DNA from 2 places in the Microbacterium sp. 10L49 genome. Region 2 is predicted to be linked to the other one. Evidence: riboswitches for the same ligand, from Rfam matches in the RefSeq annotation. Region 2 holds a riboswitch; the other holds the start of a gene.
The links. A riboswitch is a leader RNA that binds a small molecule or an ion and turns the genes downstream of it on or off. The one in region 2 is predicted to bind FMN.
Positions count from the first base shown of each region.

Region 1: linked by a shared signal. The riboswitch ahead of AC1DCT_RS04165 (6,7-dimethyl-8-ribityllumazine synthase) and the one ahead of ribD (bifunctional diaminohydroxyphosphoribosylaminopyrimidine deaminase/5-amino-6-(5-phosphoribosylamino)uracil reductase RibD) in region 2 are both predicted to bind FMN.

Region 1 covers NZ_JBFTIW010000001.1:873,178-880,244, reverse strand. The annotation lists gene efeO (iron uptake system protein EfeO) at 1-731, shown strand, start outside; gene efeB (iron uptake transporter deferrochelatase/peroxidase subunit) at 733-2,046, shown strand; gene AC1DCT_RS04180 (LLM class flavin-dependent oxidoreductase) at 2,231-3,445, shown strand; gene AC1DCT_RS04175 (FMN reductase) at 3,447-4,091, shown strand; gene AC1DCT_RS04170 (FAD-binding oxidoreductase) at 4,157-5,509, shown strand; partial or broken gene AC1DCT_RS04165 (6,7-dimethyl-8-ribityllumazine synthase) at 5,627-6,067, opposite strand; FMN riboswitch at 6,075-6,219, opposite strand; gene AC1DCT_RS04160 (response regulator) at 6,339-7,031, opposite strand; gene AC1DCT_RS04155 (ATP-binding protein) at 7,028-7,067, opposite strand, start outside.
Region 2 covers NZ_JBFTIW010000004.1:691,860-698,926, reverse strand. The annotation lists gene AC1DCT_RS16215 (exodeoxyribonuclease III) at 1-861, shown strand, start outside; gene trpS (tryptophan--tRNA ligase) at 947-1,957, shown strand; gene AC1DCT_RS16205 (GNAT family N-acetyltransferase) at 1,967-2,536, shown strand; gene AC1DCT_RS16200 (Fpg/Nei family DNA glycosylase) at 2,616-3,491, shown strand; FMN riboswitch at 3,573-3,722, shown strand; gene ribD (bifunctional diaminohydroxyphosphoribosylaminopyrimidine deaminase/5-amino-6-(5-phosphoribosylamino)uracil reductase RibD) at 3,776-4,873, shown strand; gene AC1DCT_RS16190 (riboflavin synthase) at 4,873-5,553, shown strand; gene ribA (GTP cyclohydrolase II) at 5,550-6,839, shown strand; gene ribH (6,7-dimethyl-8-ribityllumazine synthase) at 6,836-7,067, shown strand, end outside.

The sequences.
Region 1 (7,067 bases), on a different contig from region 2:
CGTACCGTGGCGGTGACGACGCGGCAGCGAAGGCCCAGTTCTCGACCGTGCGCGCCTACTACGAGCGCATCGAGCCCATCGCGGAGCAGCTGGGCACGCTCGACCCGCGCCTGGACTTCCGCGAGCTCGACGCCAAGGCCGAGGGCATCGACTGGACCGGCTTCCACCGCATCGAGAAGGACCTGTGGGCTCCGGCCGCGGGCGCGATGAACTCTGACGGCACCACCCCGGCGAGCCTTGACTGGGCGCCCTCGACGCCTGCCGAGCGCGCGACCTTCGCCGACAAGCTCCTCGCCGACCTGCAGGAGCTCTACGACCACGTCCACTCCGACGCCTTCGTGAAGGACCTCGAGTCCAAGGGCATCGCCGGCATCTCCAACGGCGCGATCTCGCTCCTTGACGAGGTCGCCAACGGCAAGATCACGGGCGAGGAGGACTGGTGGTCCGGCACGGACCTCTCCGACTTCGCCGCGAACGTCGAGGGATCCAAGATGGCCTTCTCCGTCGTGCGCGAGTTCGCCGAGAGCAAGGGCTCCGAGGGCAAGAAGCTCGTGGAGCAGATCGATCGCGGATTCTCCGCGCTGGAGGCCGAACTCGCGGTGCACGGCTCGCTGAAGGACGGCTTCGCGGCGTACTCGACGGTCACCGAGACCCAGAAGCGCGACCTCACCGACCTGCTGAACGCGCTCGCCGAGCCGCTCTCCAAGCTCACCAGCACGATCCTCGGCTGACATGACGGTCCCTGAGTCCTCGGAAGGATCCGCTCGCCCCGCCGACGCGGTGCCGGAAGGGTCGTCGACCACCGACGCGCGCACCGGCATCAGCCGCCGCGGGCTGATCGGCTGGGCGCTCGGCAGCGGCGTCGCCGGCATCGCCGTCGGTGCCGGCGGTGCGGCGGCTGTCGCCGCGACTGGGGTGCTCGGCGGATCCGCTCCCGTCGACGAGTACGCGTTCGAGGGGGCTCACCAGGCCGGGATCACCACCCGCGTGCAGGAGCATCTGCACTTCGCGAGCTTCGACATGATGCCGCGTGCGAGCAGCGACGATCTCATCTCACTGCTGCAGGACTGGAGCTACGCCGCGTCCCGGCTGGCGAAGGGTCTCGATGTCAGCGCCTCGGGTGCCGTCGGGGGCTCCCCGGAGGCGCCGCCGGACGACACCGGCGAGGCGCAGGGGCTCACGGCGGCGGGCCTCACGATCACTTTCGGGCTCGGGCCGTCCCTCTTCCTCGCGGAGGGGGACAGGTTCGGCATCGCCGATCGGCGTCCGTCCGTGCTCGCCGATCTGCCGGCGTTCGTCGGCGACGCCCTCGATGCCGGCTATACGGGTGGTGACCTCTGCATCCAGGCCTGTGCCGACGATCCTCAGGTCGCGGTGCACGCCGTGCGCAACCTCAGCCGGATCGCGTTCGGCCGCGCCAGGCTGCGCTGGTCGCAGCTCGGCTTCGGTCGCACGTCGCGCACCGCCGCGGACCAGCAGACCCCGCGCAACCTCTTCGGATACAAAGACGGCACCGCGAACATCCTCGCCGACGACACCGAGGCTCTCGCCGAGCACGTCTGGGTATCGGAGACGGACGAGCCCGCCTGGATGGCCGGAGGCTCGTATCTCGTCGCACGCAAGATCGCGATGCTCATCGAGACCTGGGACCGTCTGCGCTTGGCCGAGCAGGACCGCACCATCGGCCGGGCGAAGGGCAGCGGTGCGCCGCTGTCGGGTGGAGGCGAGTTCGCCGAGCCGTCGTTCCATGGCGGTCGCATCGACGAGCATTCCCATGTGCGACTCGCGCACCCCACGGTCAACGACGGCATCCGCATCCTGCGCCGCGGCTACAACTACGTCGACGGCAACAACGAGCTGGGCCGTCTCGATGCCGGCCTGTTCTTCCTCTCCTACCAGCGCTCGCCGGAGCAGTTCGTCGCCCTCCAGAAGAGGCTGTCGACCGACCTCATGAGCGAGTACATCAAGCACATCGGATCCGGCATCTGGGCGATCCCGGCCGGGGCGCACAAGGGCTCGTACGTCGGGTCCGAGCTGTTCGCCTGACCTGCGCGCTGTTCGTACGGAGCGCTCGTCCTGCACCGGGCGGGCGCTCCTGCGTTCGCAGCCGCCCTGGCCGATCTCGTGGATCCCGGGAATACTTCTCGCAGGCGGGTGTTTCACCAGATATATTCAAGTGAATAGAAATCTGAAGGAGAGCGCAGTGAGCGAGTCGAGCACCTGGTCGGGCATGCAGTTCGGCCTCATGTCGGTCAGCGACATCACCCGGAACCCGGTGACGGGCGAGACGCCGAGCGAGCGTGAGCGGATCCAGAACACGCTCACGATCGCCAAGCACGCGGAAGAGGTCGGCCTCGACGTCTTCGCGATCGGCGAGCACCACAACCCGCCGTTCTGGTCGTCGAGCCCGACGACCTTCCTCGCGGCGCTCGCCGCGCAGACCGAGCGTCTCATCGTCTCGACCTCCACGACGCTCATCACGACGAACGACCCGGTGAAGATCGCCGAGGACTACGCGATGCTGCAGCACGTCTCCGGCGGTCGTATGGACCTCATGATGGGCCGCGGCAACACCGGCCCGGTCTACCCCTGGTTCGGCAAGGACATCCGTCAGGGCCTGCCGCTCGCGATCGAGAACTACGCCCTGCTGCACGAGCTGTGGACCAAGGACGTCGTGGACTGGGAGGGCAAGTTCCGCACCTCGCTGCAGGGCTTCACCTCCACCCCGCGCCCGCTCGACGGCGTCGCGCCGTTCGTCTGGCACGGCTCCATCCGCACGCCGGAGATCGCCGAGCAGGCCGCCTACTACGGCGACGGCTTCTTCGCGAACAACATCTTCTGGCCCAAGGAGCACTACCAGCGCCTCATCGAGCTGTACCGCCAGCGCTACGCGCATTACGGTCACGGCACGCCGGAGCAGGCGATCGTCGGCCTCGGCGGACAGGTGTTCATGCGGGCGAATTCGCAGGACGCGGTGGACGAGTTCCGTCCCTACTTCGACAACGCGCCGGTGTACGGCCACGGCCCGTCGATGGAGGACTTCACCGAGATGACGCCGCTCACGGTCGGCTCTCCGCAGCAGGTCATCGACCGCTATGCCGCGATGCGCGAGCACTACGGCGACTACCAGCGCCAGCTCTTCCTCATGGACCACGCGGGGCTCCCGCTCAAGGTCGTGCTCGAGCAGCTCGACATCCTGGGCGGCGAGGTCGTGCCGGTGCTCCGCAAGGAGCTCGCGCAGAACCGCCCCGCCACCGTGCCGGACGCTCCGACCCACGCCGCCCGGGTCAAGGCCGTGTACGGCGACGGGCCGTCGCGCGAGGCGCGCCCCGGCGCGAACCGCGGTGACAACCTGACCGCCGGCTCGCCCTACCAGGACGGCGGCGCGGTTCCGGCCGCCGCCGGCTCCTCCTTCGGCGCAGCGGCCACGAAGGGGGCGAACTGAGATGGGCGCGCGTCGCATCGCGGTGATCTCCGCGGGGCTCAGCAACCCGTCCTCCACGCGGATGCTCGCCGACCGCCTCGCGGCGGAGACCGCGCACCGGCTCACCGAGCTCGGCTCCGAGGTCAGCGTCGACGTGATCGAGCTGCGCGATCTCGCGCACGACATCACGAACAACCTGCTCACGGGGTTCGCGCCGCCGGCGCTGGACTCGGCGATCAACACGGTGATCTCGGCCGACGGCGTGATCGCCGTGACGCCGATCTTCTCGACGAGTTACTCCGGTCTGTTCAAGTCGTTCATCGACGTGCTGGATCCGGATGCGCTCACCGGCAAGCCCGTCCTGATCGGCGCGAACGCGGGCACGGCACGGCACTCGCTCGCGATCGACTACGCGATCCGTCCGCTGTTCACCTACCTGCACGCCGAGCCGGTGCCCACCGGGGTGTTCGCGGCGTCGAGCGACTGGGGTGCGAAGGCCGACGAGATCGCGCCGCTCAGCACGCGCGTCGAGCGCGGGGCGCGCGAGCTCGCCGAGGCGATGGCCCGCCGGGAGCCGGCGGCCGACAAGGATCCGTTCGACCCGGGCAACTACCTCGGCGAAGGCCGCTCCTTCGGTCATCTGCTCGGAGGCCTCGCGGGGGAGTAGCCGCTCCAGCGCATCGGGGCATGACGCCGCCGACGAATGTCCGTGGGACATCGTACGGTGGCGTCATGCCCCTTCTCACTGCGTTCGACGCCCTTCTCAGCGAGCTCGACGGCTCCCTCCTGCGCGCCGGAGACGATGGATTCGATGCGGCTCGCCGTCCATGGAACCTCTCGATAGACCAGCTTCCGGCCGCGGTGGCGACGCCTGCGGGTCTCGACGATCTGCGCAGGATCCTCGCCGCCGCGCACGAGGCCGGAACGCCGATCGCCGTGCAACCCAGCGGACATGGCGCCTCCGGCGACCTTGCCGGCGCGGTGATCGTCCGGACGGCGGCGTTCGACCGGCTCGACATCGACCTCGCGGCCGGCGTCGTGGTGGTCGGCAGCGGCGTGCGCTGGGGTGCGGTGGTGGACGCCCTGGAAGGCACCGGCTGGGCGGCCCCCGCGGGCACGAGTCCCGTCGTCTCGGTCGCCGGGTACACGCTCGGCGGCGGACACTCCTGGTTCAGCCGCACCGCCGGACTCGGCTCCGACAACCTGCGCGCGGCGTGGGTGCTGCGACCCGACGGTACGCACGAGCGCATCGACGACGACAGCGACCGCGAGGCCATGTGGGCGCTCCGCGGCGCCGGCGGCGTGGTCGGCATCGTGACCGCGCTCGAGATCGACCTCGTTCGTGCTCCGGAGCAGTGGGGCGCCTCTCTGACGTTCGATGCGGCGGACTCCGCTGCCGTGATCCGCGCCGTGCGGGACCTCGCCGCGTCCGCGCCGGCGACGCTCAACGTGTTCACGAACTCGATGCGGATGCCGGATGCGCCGATGCTGCCCGAGGAGATCCGCGGAAAGAGCTTCGTGACGGTGCAGGCCCTGTCCTCCCATGGTGCGGCAGACGCGTTCCTGGAGGGCGTGCGCCGGGCCGGCGCCGTCCAGCGCGAGACCTCAGGCCCCACCTCGCCCGCCGGGCTCGCGGCGGCATCGGGTGAGCCGACGGATCCGACCGCGGGCCGGGGCGCCTCCCTCGCCCTCGACCGGCTCGACGATGCCACGATCGACGCGCTGGTGCAGTTCCGCCAGGCGCCCGAGCAGTCGCCGATCGTCGGGATCGATCTGCGCATGCTGGGGGGCGCCCTCGACGCACCACGGCGGTCCGGCTTCGCCTCCCTGGCCTCGGCGTCATGGCTTCTGCATGCGCTCGTGCCGAACTTCCCGGGCGCGCCGGCCGAGCCCGGCGACGCGAGCATCGCGGGCCTCCTCGAACTGCTCGCCCCGGTCGCGGCCGACCGGACGGTGCCGACCTTCCTCACGCCCGGTCAGACGCTCGAGCGGTGCGCCACGGCGGCCGACCTCGATCGGCTCCGGGCGATCCGAGCGAGCGCGGATCCTGACGGCGTGCTGCACGAGGGACGCCTGCCGCGCTGAGGCCCACTGTGCAGCGCAGAGATCAGCTGTGCCGCGCCCCGGCGGCGTCGGCCACGGCCGGGGCCTCGGCGCGCACGCCGACCCGCGTCGGGCCCCGGTGCGGGCGTCGAGCGGTCGTCAGTCGATCGCGGCGAGGCTCTGCACCGTGGCCGAGACGGCCTCGGCGAGCTCACGGCCCTTCACGGAGAAGTGGCGGCGGAAGTAGTCCTGGTGCTCATCGTGCTCATGGAAATGGTGCGGCGTGAGCACAGCGGAGAACACCGGGACGTCCGTTTCCAGTTGCACGCGCATGAGGGCGTCGACGACGGATCCGGCGACGAAATCGTGCCGGTAGATCCCGCCGTCCACGACGAGAGCGCTCGCGGCGATGCCCTGGTAGCGTCCTGTGCGCGCGAGACGCTTCGCGTGCAGGGGGATCTCGAACGCGCCGGGGACCCGGAACACGTCGACCTCGTCGAAGCCGAGCTCCGCGAGACATTCGACGAATGCGGAGACCGTCTGCTCGACGATCTCGGCGTGCCACTGCGCGGCGACGATGGCGATTCTGGGCATGGTGGACTGCTCCTTCTGTCCTCTCTCATCCGGACTGTGACCGTCGGCTCCGGAATCGCACCGGATCGGCGGTCCCCGCCATGGGGACCGTTCGCGGGCTCGCGCGGACATGCCGCGACACCGCCGGTGGGGACTTGCACCCCGCCCTGAGGACACGACGACGCTATCACCGTGGGACGCGCCACCAGGACACCCGCATCTCCGCGGCAGGACCTGGCGGCCGGGACCTGGCCGGCCGCGGGCGCGGCTCGAATGCCGAGCGGCGATCCACCGGGCCTCAGCGCGGCGCGGTGGCGTCCCCGGTCAGGCGGTACGCCGTCTCGGGCCGGCCCGGCGTGCCGTAGCGCGGGGCGCGGATCGCGACGTGCTGCGCGACGAGGTGCTCCAGGTATCGGCGCGCAGTGACCCTGGAGACGCCGACGAGAGGCGCGGCCTCGCCGGCCGAGAGGTCGCCGTGCGCGCGCAGCACTGCGGTGACGGCGTGCAGCGTCTCGGCGGCGAGCCCCTTCGGCAGGGCGATCGTGCCGGTCGCCGGACCTCCGATGAGGGCGTCGATCTCCTCCTGGCTGGCGGCGCCGGCGAGACCGGCCGCGCGTTCGTGACGATCGCGGAACTGCTGCAGACGCTCGCGGAAGACCGCGAACGGGAAGGGCTTGAGCAGGTACTGCGCCACACCGAGCGCCGACATCCGCCGCACAGCCTCGACATCACGCACGCTGGTCACCGCGATCACCTCGATCGCACTGCCGGCACCGCGGATGCGGCGCAGCACGTCGATGCCCGATCCATCCGGCATCGTGAGATCCAGCAGGACCAGGTCGATCCGCCCCGCGTCCGCGGAGAGGGCGTTGAGCGCCGCCCGCACGCCGGTGCACTCTCCGACGACCTCGAACCCATCGAGCCGGGCGATGTAGGCCGCGTGGAGCTCGAGTGTGAGCGGGTCGTCGTCGACGAGCAGCACTCCGATCATGCGGTTCTCCCTTCACGCCCGATGCCGGGCAGCGTC
Region 2 (7,067 bases):
AACGGGATCCGCGCCGCGGTCCGCAACGGAATGCATGGCTGGCTCGACGCCGCCGACGTCGATGTCCTCACCCTGCAGGAGGTGCGCGCGCAGGACGAGCACCTGGAGCAGGCGTTCCCCGGCTGGTCGATCCTGCACGACGAAGCCACGGCGAAGGGCCGCGCCGGCGTCGCCGTGCTCAGCCGGATCCCGGCGACCGCATCGCGGACTGCGCTCGGACCCGAGGATTTCGACTCGAAGGGCCGCTGGCTCGAGGCCGACTTCGATCTCGGTGGCGTCCCGCTCACGGTCGTCAGCGCCTACGTGCACAGCGGTGAGGCGGACACCCCCAAGCAGGACGAGAAGTGGAAGTTCCTCGACGCGATGACCACGCGCATGGGCGAGCTGGGTGCAGACGACGCCCTCTCGCTCGTCACGGGCGATCTCAACGTCGGGCATCGGCCCCTCGACATCCTGAACTGGAAGGGCAACGTCAAGAAGGCCGGCTTCCTCGCGCGCGAGCGTGCGTACTTCGACCGTTTCCTCGGCGCCGCGGGGGAACCTGCGATCGGTCAGGAGGGCATCGGCCGGGGAATGGTGGGCCAGCTCAGCGACACGCGCCCCTTCGTGGCAGAGGGCGACGGCAAGGGCCTCGGCTGGGTCGATGTGGGACGCGTCGCTGCGGGCGAGGTCGCCGGCCCGTACACCTGGTGGACCATGCGCGGCCAGGCCTTCGACAACGACTCCGGCTGGCGCATCGACTACCACCTCGCCACGGCACCTCTCGCGGCACGGGCGACGAACTACCGCGTCGCGCGCGCCGCCACCTACGCCGAGCGCTGGAGCGACCACACTCCGGTCATCGTCGACTACACGTACTGAGCTGCCGCCCGGTGCGTCGCCGCGCTGTGGTCGAGGCTCCGAACGCACGGTCGGGCGCTCGATCCCGTCCCCATAGGATTGTTCTGTGACGAAACCCCGCCTCTACTCCGGAATGCAGCCCTCCGCCGACTCCCTCCAGGCCGGCAACTACATCGGGGCGCTGCTGCAGTGGCGGGACCTGCAGAACTCCTACGACGCGTTCTTCTCCGTGGTCGACCTGCACGCGCTGACCCAGCCGAACGACCCGGCGGAGCTCCGGGAGAAGACCCGCCGCACCGCCGCCCAGTACATCGCGGCGGGGATCGAGCCGTCGAAGTCGACGCTGTACGTGCAGTCGCATGTGCGCGCGCATGCCGAGCTCGCGTGGATCCTGTCGACCATTACCGGGTTCGGCGAGGCCGGTCGCATGACCCAGTTCAAGGACAAGTCGGCACGGTACGGCACCGACGCGACCTCGGTAGGCCTGTTCACGTACCCGGTGCTGATGGCCGCCGACATCCTGCTCTACCAGACGGATGTCGTGCCGGTGGGCGACGATCAGAAGCAGCACGTCGAGCTGACCCGCGACCTCGCGGAGCGGTTCAACGCGCGCTACGGCGAGACGTTCGTGGTGCCGATCCCGGTGATCCAGAAGGACACCGCGCGCATCTACGACCTGCAGAGCCCCACCTCGAAGATGTCGAAGTCGGCCGAGTCGGACGCCGGCGTGCTGTGGCTGCTGGACGACCCGGCCAAGTCGGCGAAGAAGATCATGCGCGCCGTGACCGACAACGAAGGATCCGTCCGGTACGACCGCGAGGACAAGCCCGGCGTCTCCAACCTGCTGACGATCTACGCAGCCCTCACCGGCCGTCAGATCGCGTCCATCGAGGACGAGTACGCGGGCCGCGGCTATGGCGACTTCAAGAAGGGGCTCGCCGAGGTCGTCGTGAACGAGTTCGGCCCGGTGCGCGACCGCGCGAACGAGCTGCTCGCGGATCCCGCCGAGCTGGACCGGATCCTCGCCGCCAACGCCGCCCGCGCCGACGAAGTCGCCGACCGGACCCTCGCCCAGGTGTACGACAAGGTCGGCCTGCTCCGCCGCATCGCCCTCTAGGCGACACGGATGCGCCCGGTGACCCTCCGTACGGAGCGACTGGTGCTGCGCGCCCCGACTTCCGCCGACGTCGACGCGATCTCGGAGGCGTGCCAGGACCCGGAGATCCCGCGCTGGACCACTGTGCCGAGCCCCTACGGTCGCGCGGACGCCGAAGACTACGTCCGGCTCGTCGGCGAGTGGTGGGAGGACGGATCCCAGACGGTGTGGGCGGCATACGCCGACGGCACGCTGATCGCATCGATCGGACTGCATCACATCGTCGAGCACCCGACGGGCGGCGACGCCGAGCTCGGCTACTGGGTGGCCGCGCCTGCGCGCGGACGCGGATACCTCACCGAGGCCGCCCGCGCCGTGATCGACTGGGGATTCGCCGAGCTGGGTCTCGCCCGCATCCGGTGGCGCGCCGTGGTCGGCAACGTGCCGTCGGCGCGGAGCGCCCGGGCGCTCGGGTTCCGCTACGAAGGCCTCCTGCGGCAGGGGCTGCCGGGGCCGCGAGGGCGGGACGATGGATGGAGCGGCGCACTGCTGCGCACCGACGACCGCGCTCCCGTGGACTGGCCGATCGACCTCGGCTGAGCCCTCCCCTGAGCGCGTCGGCGACCGTCATCCGGACCGCCCTGCCCCCGATGTCGCACCGGGGTGGCAGGATGATCCCATGCCGGAGATGCCTGAGGTGCAGGGGCTGGTCGACTTCCTCGCGGAGCGCGCGGTCGGGCTCACCATCACCCGCGCCTCGGTGTCGGCGATCGCGGCGCTGAAGACCTTCGACCCGCCCGTGACCGCACTGGCGGGGTCACAGATCGACGGTGCAGCACGCCACGGAAAATTCGTGGATCTGACGCTGAAGAGCGACACCGAACCGCACCTGCACCTCGTCTTCCACCTCGCCAAGGCCGGATGGCTGCGCTGGTACGACGCCCTCCCCACCACGCTGATCCGCCCGGGCAAGTCGCCGATCGCGTTGCGGATCGCGTTCGACGACGGCAGCGGCTTCGACCTCACCGAGGCGGGCACGAAGAAGTCCCTTGCCGTGTACGTCGTCCGCGATCCGGCCGACGTTCCCGGCATCGCACGACTGGGGCCTGATCCGTTGGATCCGTCCTTCACCCGCGACGTCTTCGCGGCGCTGCTCGAGGGCCGGCGCACGCAGATCAAGGGCCTGTTGCGGGACCAGGCGGTGATCGGCGGCATCGGCAACGCCTACTCGGACGAGATCCTGCATGTTGCTCGGATGTCGCCGTACGCGCCCGCCGGCGGTCTTGACAAGGCAGAGGTCACCGGACTGTACGACGCGATGCAGTCGACGTTGCGTGAGGCCGTGGCAGAGGCGAGCGGCAAGCCGCCCGCCGAACTCAAGGACGCGAAACGACGAGGGATGCAGGTGCACGCCCGCAGGGGGGAACCCTGCCCGGTGTGCGGCGACACGGTGCGCAGTGTGTTCTTCGCCGACAGATCGCTGGAGTACTGCCCCACCTGCCAGACCGGCGGCAAGGTGCTCGCGGACCGTCGGCTGTCGCGGCTGCTGAAGTGAGCCGGAACGACATGGGGAGTCACAGATGCATCCGCCGGAATGAAACCGGCATCCGCGCGTTGACTAAGCTGAGAGCAACACAACGTGCTCCGGGGTCGGTGAGAATCCGAACCGGCGGTGACAGTCCGCGAACCGAGGATCCGACACGGATCCGAGGCCGATCCGGTGCAATTCCGGGACCGACGGTGATGCGAGCGAAGGCTCGCGAGTCCGGATGAGAGGCAGCACGCACGATCGACGTGCGCCCCGACCCCGGTGATCTGGACCAGGATGAAGAAGGCGACATGACGGCGACAGCGGCGGAGCGGGCGGCGATGACGCACGCGCTCGAGATCGCGCGCCGCGGACCGCGCGGGCTGAACCCGCAGGTCGGCGCCGTGATCCTCTCCCCCACCGGCGACGTGCTCGCCGAGGGCTGGCACCGTGGTGCGGGAACCCCGCACGCCGAGGTCGATGCGCTCTCGAAGCTCGCACCGGCCCAGCTCCGCGGCGCGACCGCCGTGGTGACGCTCGAACCGTGCAATCACACCGGCCGCACCGGTCCGTGCGCCCAGGCACTCATCGACGCCGGCGTGGCCCGCGTCGTCTACGCGCTCGACGATCCTGGCGTGCGATCCGGCGGCGGCGCGGAGCGGATGCGCGCCGCCGGCCTCGACGTCGTCGCCGGTGAGCAGGCCGACGCCGCCGAGGCTCTGATCGGCGACTGGCTCACGGTGCAGCGCCTCGGCCGTCCGCATGTGACGGTGAAGTGGGCGCAGAGCCTGGACGGCCGCGCCGCCGCGGCGGACGGATCCAGCCAATGGATCACCGGCCCCGCGGCCCGCGCCGACGTGCACCGCCGTCGTGCCGCGGCCGACGCGATCATCGTGGGCACCGGCACGGTGCTGGCCGACGACCCTGCCCTCACCGCCCGCGACGGCGATGCCCTGCTCCCCCGCCAGCCCGTCCCCGTGGTCATCGGCGCGAGGGAGACTCCCGCCGAGGCCGCCGTGCGCCGCCATCCGCACGCGCCGCTGTTCTACACCGAGCACGACCTCACCACGATCCTCGCGGATCTCCGCGATCGTGGGATCCAGCGCGTCTTCGTGGAAGGCGGGCCGACCCTGGCCAGTGCGTTCCTCGCCGAAGGGCTGATGGACGAGGTCCTGGCCTACCTGGCCCCCGTGCTGATCGGCGGACCGAAGCTGGCCCTCGGCGACATCGGCGTGTCCTCGATCGGTGAAGCCCGGCGCCTGGTCGTCGATGAGTGGCTGCCGCTCGGCCCGGATCTGCTGGCGATCGCCCGGCCGGCCGCCGCCGAAAACGACGCGACGGTGAACGCCGTCCCCGCAGACGAGAACACCTCCCGGAACGACCCCTCCCGGAGCGAAGGAGAAGCCTGATGTTCACCGGAATCATCGAGGAGATCGGCGAGATCACTGCGATCACGCCCGCCGGCGACGGCTGGCGCCTGACCGTGCGCGCCCCGAAGGCCGCGTCCGACGCGGTGCACGGCGAGTCCATCGCCGTGAGCGGCGTGTGCCTCACCGTGGTCGGATCCACCTCCGACACCTTCGACACCGACGTCATGAAGCAGACGCTCGATGTCGCCGCGATCGGCAGCGCGACGGTGGGCACGCGGGTGAACATCGAGAAGGCGATGCCGGTCGGCGCCCGCCTCGGCGGCCACATCGTGCAGGGCCACGTCGACGGCGTCGGTGAAGTGCTCGAGGTGCGGCCCGGTGCACAGTGGAGCGTGCTGCGCATCTCGCTGCCGCACGACCTCGCCCCGCTCGTCGTGGACAAGGGATCCATCTCGGTCGACGGCACATCGCTGACCGTGAGCGCAGTCAGCGAGCCCCCTTCGACAGGCTCAGGGACCGATTCAACCCCACAGGACTGGTTCGAGGTTTCGCTCATCCCCGAGACCCTCGCGGCGACCACGCTCGGATCCCGCGCCGTCGGCGACCGGGTGAACCTGGAGACCGACATCCTCGCCCGGCACGTCGAGCGGCTGCTCGCGTTCCGTGCCGCAGACGCCGGCGCCGACCGCGCCGCCACACCGGAAGGAGGCTCGCGATGAGCCTTTCCACGATCGCCGAGGCGCTGGAGTCGCTCCGCGCCGGCCGCCCCGTGCTCGTCGCGGATGACGAGAACCGCGAGAACGAAGGCGACGTCATCCTCTCGGCCGAGCTCGCGACCCCCGAGTGGATCGCATGGACCGTGCGCTGGACCTCCGGGTACCTGTGCGCACCCATGCCCGCCGACATCGCCGACGCGCTGAACCTGCCCCCGATGGTCGAGGCCAACGAGGACGCGCGCAGCACCGCGTACACGATCAGCGTCGACGCAGCCTCCGGCGTCACCACCGGCATCAGCGCCGCCGACCGTGCCCGCACTTTGAACGTGCTGGCCGACGCGGCGTCCCTGCCGAACGACCTCATCCGTCCGGGGCACGTGCTGCCCCTGCGTGCGGTCGACGGCGGGGTGCGCCAGCGCGGCGGACACACCGAGGCGGCCGTCGAGCTGATGCGGCTGGCCGGTCTGCGCCCGGTCGGCGCGATCGCTGAGGTCGTCGCCGAGGACGGCAGCATGATGCGTCTGCCCGGACTGATGGAGCTCGGCGAGCGCGACGGGATCCCCGTGATCACGATCGAGCAGCTGATCGCGCATCTCAACGAGGTCGACCCACGGGACGAGGCCGACTGCGTCGCCAACAACACCCGTCGCCGGGTGAGCCTGCGCGCCGACGCCACCGTGCCCACGACGCACGGCGTGTTCCGTTTCCTCGCCTACAAGGACCGCATCACCGGCACCGACCACATCGCGGTCGTCTCGGGCGAGCCGACGGAGACGGCGCTGGTGCGGGTGCACTCGGAGTGCCTGACGGGCGAGGCGTTCGGATCCCTCAAGTGCGAATGCGGCCCGCAGCTGGAGGCGGCCCTCGACGCGATCGAGCAGGAGGGTGGCATCGTCATCTACATGCGAGGCCACGAGGGACGCGGCATCGGCCTGATCAACAAGCTGCGCGCGTACGCCCTGCAGGAGGAGGGCCTCGACACGGTCGATGCCAACCTCGCGCTGGGCCTCCCCGCCGACGCCCGCGACTACGCCGCGGCGGCCGGGATCCTCACCGACCTCGGTGTGAGGAAGGTGCGCCTTCTGACGAACAACACGGACAAGGTCGCGCAGCTGCGCGAACTGGGGCTCGATGTCATCGAGCAGGTGCCGCTGATCGTCGGAGTCGGCCCCAACAACCACCAGTACCTCGAGACCAAGCGCGACCGCATGGGCCACATCATCGGCGAGTCCGAGCTCGCCGCCGCCCTGGCCGCCAATGGTGCGGAGAACGGAAGGGACGACGAATGAGCGGCGCAGGAGCACCCACCACCGGCGGAATCGACGCGACCGGGCTCAATGTCGTGATCGTCGCCGGCACCTGGCACGAGACGATCACGGACGGCCTCATCGCGGGTGCCCAGCGCGTGCTCGAGGAGACAGGGGCGAACCACCGTCTGGTGCGCGTCCCCGGCTCATTCGAACTGGCCGTGGCCGCGCAGGCCGCCTTCGCGGGCGGTGCGGACGCGGTGGTCGCGC